DNA from 2 places in the Micromonospora sp. NPDC050495 genome. Region 1 is predicted to be linked to the other one. Evidence: riboswitches for the same ligand, from Rfam matches in the RefSeq annotation. Region 1 holds a riboswitch; the other holds the start of a gene.
The links. A riboswitch is a leader RNA that binds a small molecule or an ion and turns the genes downstream of it on or off. The one in region 1 is predicted to bind cyclic di-AMP.

Region 2: linked by a shared signal. The riboswitch ahead of AB0I11_RS00445 (C40 family peptidase) and the one ahead of AB0I11_RS30255 (hypothetical protein) in region 1 are both predicted to bind cyclic di-AMP.

The regions. Positions count from the first base shown of each region.
Region 1 covers NZ_JBFAJK010000054.1:1,482-5,685, forward strand. The annotation lists gene AB0I11_RS30245 (SRPBCC family protein) at 68-520, shown strand; gene AB0I11_RS30250 (hypothetical protein) at 594-1,151, opposite strand; gene AB0I11_RS30255 (hypothetical protein) at 1,279-2,367, opposite strand; cyclic di-AMP (ydaO/yuaA leader) riboswitch at 2,380-2,512, opposite strand; gene AB0I11_RS30260 (cation diffusion facilitator family transporter) at 2,654-3,568, opposite strand; gene AB0I11_RS30265 (AAA family ATPase) at 3,676-4,204, opposite strand, start outside.
Region 2 covers NZ_JBFAJK010000001.1:94,502-98,705, reverse strand. The annotation lists gene AB0I11_RS00455 (pyridoxamine 5'-phosphate oxidase family protein) at 34-579, opposite strand; gene dcd (dCTP deaminase) at 658-1,236, shown strand; gene AB0I11_RS00445 (C40 family peptidase) at 1,306-2,340, opposite strand; cyclic di-AMP (ydaO/yuaA leader) riboswitch at 2,353-2,490, opposite strand; gene AB0I11_RS00440 (peptidoglycan recognition family protein) at 2,716-4,204, shown strand, end outside.

The DNA.
Region 1 (4,204 bases):
CCACCGTTGCCAGCCCGGCCCCGGTACGGCACGATCGTGCCGACCGTCGACGGCGAGGGGGTCCGGCTTGCTCAGCAGCGACAGCTTCAGCTACACCGTGCAGGCCCGCTGCACCCGCGCGGAGGCCCTCGCCCTGCTCGGTGACCTGAGCCGGCAGGGCGAGCTGCATCCGCTGATCATCCGGGTCCGCGAGCTGCCGCCCCGCCCCGGCGCCCTGGCCAGCTACGCGATCACCGACCGGCTGGAACTGGGCCCGCTGCACTTCCCGGTGACCTATCAGGCGGACGTGCTGGTCGCCAACGAGGACGAGGTGGTGACCGTGGCCCGGCAGCAGCCGGCCACCACGGTGCGCAACCACACCCGGCTGCGGGACGAGCCCGACGGGGTGGTGCGCATCGACGTGGAGATCACCCTCTCCGCACCGGCCCCGCTGTTCGGGTACGCCTTCCGGCAGGCCCGGGCCGCGCACCTCGGCCTCGCCAGCCGGCTCGGCGCGACCCTGGAGGGCCGGGCCGCCTGACCCCGGCCCACCGGCCGGCCACAGGTTCGGCCGCCTGACCCCGGCCCGCCGGCCACACCGTCGGGCTACTGGCTCAGGCCCGCCGGCCGGCCGGATCCTCGACCGCCGGGCGCTGCCCGTCGGGGTGGCCCGGGCGCTGCGGCGCCGCCCGTCGGCTGGTGGGTGCGGCGGGCCGCAGCCGCCCCCACGGCTTGTAGGTGGAGAGCACGGTGGCGACGAGCAGCAGCGTGCTGGAGACGGCCGGCGGGACGACCAGATCCACCCGCAGGTGCGGGGACGCCGCGCCGCCGAGCGCGCCGAGGTGCCGGATCCGCGGCGTCAACAGCAGCAGGACCAGCCCGAGCATGACCGTGGTGAGCACCAGCTTCACCAGCACCCAGCGCCAGCGCAGCAGGCCCCACGGGGTGAGCAGCGCGCTGGCCACCCCGACCAGCCAGACCGCCACGCTCAGCGGGGCGAACAGGTAGGTGACCAGCAGCCCGGCGGTGGGGTAGACCACGTCCGGGTCGGCCCCGCGCAGCCCGGCCACGCCCAGGGTGAGCAGCACCAGGTCGGTGCCGAGCCAGCCCAGCGCGGTGACCAGGTGCAGGGTGAGCAGGGCCTTGCGTCCGGTCGGGGAGAGTCGGGTCATGCCGCCGATGCTGCTCCGCCGCCGGCCCGCCGTCGTGGTCCGCCGGACGACACCCGGCGTACGTCCCGGGGCGTAGCGGGGGTCGCGCCGGGGTGGCCCGCCGGGGCGGCGGACCACCCGCGGCGGCTCAGTAGACCGACAGGTGCACGTGGTTGGTGTGGTCGCTGGACGGGTCGCCGTTGCCCCCGCTGTACGCCTTCCACCCGCTGCTGGGCAGCCAGATCTGCCGGAACCAGATCACGTAGAGCACGGCGAGCGCGTCGGCGTTGCGGATGAAGTACGCGGCCAGGTTGTTGCCGTACGTCTTGTCGCCGCCGCTGGCCACCCCGCCGAAGCCGTCCTTCTGTGCGGCGAAGTCGCAGGCCCGGCCCTTGGGGTGTTCGCCCGAGCCGCCGCTGCGGTGACAGGAGACGTAGCGGGTGAACCCGGCCGCCTTGGCCTGCTGCAGGGCGTGCAGGGTGCGCGGGGTGATGCACCCGTCGGCCGGCGTGGGGTCGTTCACGCTGCACGACTCGGACGGCCAGGAGCCGTCGGCGTTGCGGGGCGCCGGTTTCGCGTTCGTCCGGGAGGTGCCCTGCACGCTGCCGCCGTCGGGCCGGGACGCCGACCGGTTGGCGACCTCCAGCGCGTGCTCGGCCTGCTGCTTGCGCTTGGCCATCACCGCGACCTGCTTGCGCTGCTCCTGGATCTCGGCGGCCAGTGCGGCCTGGGTGCGGGTGGCCCGGTCCCGGGCGTCGAGCAGGTCGCGCAGCGCCCGGTCCTCATGCGCGGCGACCTGCTGGAGCGCGGCGGCCCGGTCCATGAAGCCCTCCGGGCTGCTGCTGCCGAGCAGCGCGGACGCGGTGCCGAGCCGGCCGGTCCGGTACGCCACCCCGGCGATCTCGCCGACCTTGGCGTCCCGCAGGTCCAGCTCCGCGCCGATGCCGGCGAGGTCGGCGGTGAGCTGTTTCTGCCGGCTCGTCGAGCGGTTCAGCGCGGTCCGCGCCTCCAGCCAGCCCTTGCTGGCCGCGTCGAGCTGGGCGCGCAGCGCGGGGGTGCCGCCCTCGTCGTCACCGCCCGGGGCGGCGGCGAGCAGGCCGGTCGGGGAAGGGCCGGCGAGCCGGCCGGCGGGGGAAGTCGCCGACGCGGGGGAGGCCGGCACGGTCACGACGCCGAGGGCGAGCGTCGCGACGAGCAGGGCCGCCAACCGGGCGGCCGTCCGTCGTACAGGTGCCATGGATGGCATTCAGGTTCCTTCCGTCAACCGCCGACCGGGTTAGCTGACGGGTTCGGGACGGAAGATCCCTACCGCTGACGCGGATGCACCCCAGGTGCGTGGTTCCCCGGCTCGCCGCGTTCCGGCGATTAGGCGACGGCCACCGCGGGCGCCGGGAGGGCGCCGCCCGGCGGCCGGGACCGAGCCTACCGGCGGTACCCGGTCCCGGCCCGGTAGGCGGGCCGAGCATTCGGGCATAAAGCCGGCATAAGTGCACAATAGCCACTCGGATTTAAGGTTGTCCTCATTACCACTCGACCGAGCCGCACGCGCCCGCCGACGCTCCGGGTTCGATCTGCAACGTGGCGTGATCGATCGAGAAGTCGTCGTGCAGCGCGGTCCGGGCCGCGGCCAGCACCTCGCCCACCTCGGCGCCGGGAGCCATGGTCAGGTGCGCGGAGGCCACCTCCATCCCTGAGGTGAGCGTCCAGACGTGCAGGTCGTGCACCTCGGCCACGCCGGGCACCGCGGCCAGCCGGTCGTGCACGGCGGTCACCTGGAGGTGCTCCGGGGCGGCCTGCACCAGGATGCGCAGCGCGGCCCGTCCGAGCCGCCAGGTGCGCGGCAGGATGAACAGCCCGATCGCCACGGCGACCAGCGGGTCGGCCCACCACCAGTCGGTGACCGCGATGACCAGCGCGGCGCCGATCACGCCGAGCGAGCCGAGCAGGTCGCCGAGTACCTCCAGGTAGGCCCCGCGCAGGTTGATGCTCTCCTGCGCGCCGGCGCGCAGCAGGGCGAACGCCGCGATGTTGGCCAGCAGGCCGAGCACCGCCACGGCGAGCATCGGCCCGGCGAGCACCTCCGGCGGCTCGCCGAACCGGCGTAGCGCCTCGACCAGCACGTAGACGGCGACCGCGCCGAGCAGCACCGCGTTGGCCAGGGCGGCCAGCACCTCCAGCCGGTAGAGCCCGAAGGTGCGCTGCGGATCGGTCCCGGCCCGGCGGGTGGCGGTGATCGCGGCCAGCGCCATTGCGATGCCGAGCACGTCGGTGAACATGTGCCCGGCGTCGGAGAGCAGGGCCAGCGAGCCGGTGCCGAACGCGGCCACGGCCTCGACCAGCATCAGGGCGGTGAGCAGGCCGAGCGCGGCCCACAGCCGGCCCCGATGGCGCTGCGCGGCGTTGGCCACCGCGCCGCTGTGGTCATGACCTCCGCCCACGCCCTTACCCTCTCGTCCCTCGGCCCGGCCGGACTCAATCTATGCTCACATCGCTATGTGTGCAAGTGAATGGCCGGGCCGGGCCCCGGACGGCGGACCGGCCGACGTCAGGCGGCCGGCTCCAGCGTGGTGAGGCGCTGGGTGGCCCGGGAGAGCGCCACGTAGAGGGTCCGCACCCCCGACCCCGGGTCGGCGCGGATCTCGCCCGGCGCGACCAGCACCACCCCGTCGTACTCCATGCCCTTGGCCTGGAGGCTGGTCACCACCTGCAACCGGCCGGCACCGAGCGCGTCCAGCCAGCCGGCCACCTCGTCCCGGCGCGGCACCGGCGTGATCACCCCGACCGTGCCCGCCACCTCGGCCAGCAGATCCCGCGCCGCGGCCACGGTGGCCGCCGGCAGCCCGGCCGCCGGCACCACCCGCTCGACCGGCGCCACCCCGGTGGAGCGCACCGCGCTGGGCAGGGCCAGGTCCGGGTAGAGCCGGCGGATCTCCGCCGCCGCCACCGCGAAGATCTCCGCCGAGTTCCGGTAGTTCGTGGTCAGCTCGTACCGGTACCGGCGGCGCCGGCCCAGCGCCTGGTCGCGGGCGCGGGTCAGCTCCTGCGGATCGCCGATCCAGGCGGTCTGCGCCGGA
Region 2 (4,204 bases), on a different contig from region 1:
CCTCGGACGGGGCCGGCACCGGCGTGTCGGGGGTCAGGCGGCCGAGCGGCGGGTGTCGAAGCCGTGCCGGCCGCGCCGACCCTCGGCCGCGACGACGGTACGGCGGGCCGGGCGCGCGGCCGTCGGGTCGAGCCAGACCCGCACCTGCGGCCGGCCGGCGCTCGGCGGGCTCGCCTGGTCGCGCCGGGTCAGCATCGCCACGTCGACGCTGAACTCGAAGAGCCGCCAGTCGACCTGCGGGGCGGCCCGGCCGAGGGCGGCCAGCCGGGCCACGGTCGCCGGGTCGTCCACCACGCGGGCCCGGCCGGCCACGTACGCCTCGTCGTCGCTCTCCTCCGGCGGGAAGGAGTGCAGCGCGTAGCGACCGTCGCGTTCGAGGTCGCGGCGCTTGGGCGAGTCGATGACGAAGCAGTAGAGCCCGTCGTCGGTGATCACCGGGGAGACCGGGTGGACCCGCGGCCCACCGTCGGCGCGGACGGTGGCGAGGTAGCCGAAACCCGGCCCGTACTGCTGCAGGAGAAGGCGGATCTCGTCGGCGAGGCGGGGCTCGTCGGCGGCGAATTCGGACCAGGAAGCCATGCGGACATTCTATCGAACAGGTGTACGAAGATGTAGTCCGACACGCAGGTCACCCGTACGGGTCGCTAAGGTGTTCCGATGCTGCTCTCCGACCGGGATCTGGTCTCCGAGATCAAGGCAGGCACGCTGGCGTTGGAGCCGTTCGAGCCCACGCTGGTGCAACCGTCCAGCATCGACGTACGCCTGGACCGGCTCTTCCGGGTGTTCAACAACCACCTCTACACGCACATCGACCCGTCGATCCAGCAGGACGACCTGACGTCGATGGTGGAGGTGCCCGAGGGTGAGCCGTTCGTGCTGCATCCGGGCGAGTTCGTGCTCGCCTCGACGCTCGAGGTCATCTCGCTCGGCGACCAGCTCGCCGGCCGACTGGAGGGGAAGTCCAGCCTGGGCCGGCTCGGGCTGCTCACCCACTCGACGGCGGGCTTCATCGACCCGGGCTTCTCCGGACACGTCACGCTGGAGCTCTCCAACGTGGCGAACCTGCCGATCACCCTCTGGCCCGGCATGAAGATCGGCCAGCTCTGCATCTTCCGGCTCTCCTCGCCGGCCGAGCACCCGTACGGCTCGGCGGTGTACGGATCGCGCTACCAGGGGCAGCGCGGGCCGACCCCGAGCCGATCCTGGCAGAACTGGCGGGTCTGGCCGACCCGCTGACCGCACCGCCGGCGCCGGCCGGGCCCCCACCCGCGCCGAAGGCGTCAGGAAGGGGCCCCGCCGCACCCCTCAGCCGGGGCGGCCGTAGCTGTTGATCTGGCCGTCGTCGACGCGTTTCATGGTGATGGGCTTGCCGGACTGGGAGGCGTGCACCACCCAGCCGTTGCCCACGTACATCCCGACGTGGTGCAGGTCGCTGTAGTAGAAGACCAGGTCGCCGGCGCGCAGCTGGCTGCGGCTCACCCGGGCGGTGACGTCGTGCTGCTGGCGGGCGTTGTGCGGCAGCGAGACGCCGGCCTTGGCCCAGGCCGCCATGGTGAGGCCGGAGCAGTCGTAGTGGTCCGGGCCGGCGGTACCCCAGACGTAGATCTTGCCGATCTGGGCGCAGGCGAACTTGACCGCCACCCCGGCGGGGCCACCCGGGTAGCCGGCGGGGCAGGGCGCCGGGCGCAGCGGACCGCCGCCGCCGTTGCCGTAGACCTTCAGCCGCAGCTTCTGCAGCCGGACGATCTCGGCGTCGATCTGCTTCTTCTTCGCGGCAAGCTGGGCCTCGGTGCGGGCCAGCTTGGTGATCATCTCGTCCAGCGGCCGCTTCTTGGCGGCCAACTGGTCGCGCAGGTCGGCGACGGCCTGCACCTGCTGCTGCTGGCGGTGCGCGAAGCGGTCGAGCATTTCCAGGCTGTCGACCACCTCACCCGGCGAGCGGCTGCCCAGCAGCGCGTTCACGGTGGAGATGGTGTCGCCCTTGTACGCGTTGGCGGCCAGCCCACCGACCTGCCCGAGGGCACGGTCGACCTGGGCCTGCAACGGGGCGATCTGCTTGGCCAGCGCGGCGGCCTGCGCGCGCTTGGCGGCGAGGTCCTCGCGGGTGGCGTTGACCTGTTCGATGATCGGTTCGAGCTTGTTCCAGTCCCGGTCGATCTGGGCTTCGATCTCGGCGACCGAGGGGTCGGCATGGGCCGCCGTGGCGCCGCCGGTCAGGATGACGGCGGTGCCGGCCAGGGCGGCGAGGGCGGTGGTGCAGCGGGACCAGCGTGAACGCGGCGCAGCCGTCGACCGGTCGTCCGACCGGATCGACGGTGGCCGCGGGGCATGGTGTGCCACCGGGCTCCGTACTCCTTCTGTCCGACCGCCTACCGGGTTAGCTGACGGGTTCGGGCGGGAAGGGAGCCGCCCTACCGCAGCGTGGCTGCGGATTCACCCCGGTTACCTGGTTCCCCGGCTCGCCCGGAGGCGACTCGGCGGTGTCCGACCGTCACCGTCCGGGTTGGGCGATGAGACTCGCGGCCGACGATTGACCAGAGTAGAGATCGCCGTTATCAATCCGCAACCCGAGACGCCGTGACACTCCGTACGTAATTGGCCGGTCACCCGAAGAATTTTTTCAGTGTGGATTACCTGAGGGAAAGGTATTGACCACGGACCGGGTCCGGAGTGAGGGTGAGGACGCAGTGACCCCCATCCCTGTCTGGAGGTTCGATGCACCTCTCACCCCCACCGTCGGGCAGACGGATACTGCTGGCCGCGGCCGTCGCGGCAGCCACCGCCCTCGCCACCACCGGCCCGGTCTCCGCCGCGCCGGCCGACACCGACACCAGCGACCGGCAGCAGCAGTACGCCGCCGCGGCCGACACGTACGGCGTGCCGCAGAGCGTCCTGCTCGGCGTCTCATATCTGGAGTCCCGCTGGGACACCCACCCGGGCCAGCCCAGCACCAGCGGCGGCTACGGGCCGATGCACCTGACCGACGCCGAGCAGGTCGCCTCCACCCCGTCCAGCGCGCACGTGGACGAGAACGAGGACCCGCGCGGCGACGACTCCCGCCCGCTCACCCTCGACCCGGCCACCGCCGCCGCGCCCACCGGCGACGTGCTGCCCCGGGCATCCCTGCAGACGCTCGACACCGCCGCGGCGCTCACCGGCCTCGCCGAGGAGACGCTGCGCACCGACGCCGCCGCCAACATCCGGGGCGGGGCGGCGCTGCTGGCCTCGTACCAGAAGGCACTTGGTGGGCCGGTCGGCGCCGGCAGCGACCCGGCGGCCTGGTACGGCGCGGTGGCCCGCTACTCCGGCGCGGACACCGAGGACGCCGCGGCGGCCTTCGCCGACGAGGTCTACGACCAACTCGGCCAGGGCGCCAGCCGGACCACCGACGACGGCCAGCGGGTGACCCTCGCCGCCACCGCGCTGACACCCGACGAGTCCAGCCTGCACAAGCTGGGGCTGCGCCGCGCCGAGCGGCCGGACGGGCTGGAGTGCCCGGTCCGGCTCGCCTGCGAGTGGATCCCAGCCCCCTACGAGCAGTACGGCCCGGGCGCCGGCGACTACGGCAACTACGACCTCGCCAACCGGCCGGCCCAGCAGAAGATCGAATACATCGTCATCCACGACACCGAGGGCTACTTCGGCCCGAGCGTGAAGCTGGTGCAGGACCCGACCTACCTCGGCTGGCACTACACGCTGCGCTCGGTGGACGGCTACGTGGCCCAGCACATCAAGGCCAAGAACGTCGGCTGGCACGCCGGCAACTGGTACGTCAACGCCAAGTCCATCGGCATCGAGCACGAGGGCTTCGCCGGTCACGGCACCTGGTACACCGAGGCGATGTACCGGGCCTCGGCCAAGCTGGTCCGCCACCTGGCCCTGCGCTTCCAGATCCCGCTGGACCGGCAGCACATCATCGGGCACGACAACGTGCCCGGCATCCTGCCCGGCAACGTCGCCGGGATGCACTGGGACCCGGGTCCGTACTGGGACTGGTCGCACTACTTCGACCTGATGAAGGCGCCGTTCCGGGGCACCGGCACGCCGCACACCGGCCTGGTCACCATCGACCCGGACTACGCCACCAACCAGCCGGCGTTCACCGGTTGCAACCAGCAGCCGCCCGGGGTGCCGAAGCCGACCCCGCCGGCCGTGCCCTGCCCGCTGCGCGGCTCGTCCTCGGTCATCCTGCGCACCGCGCCCA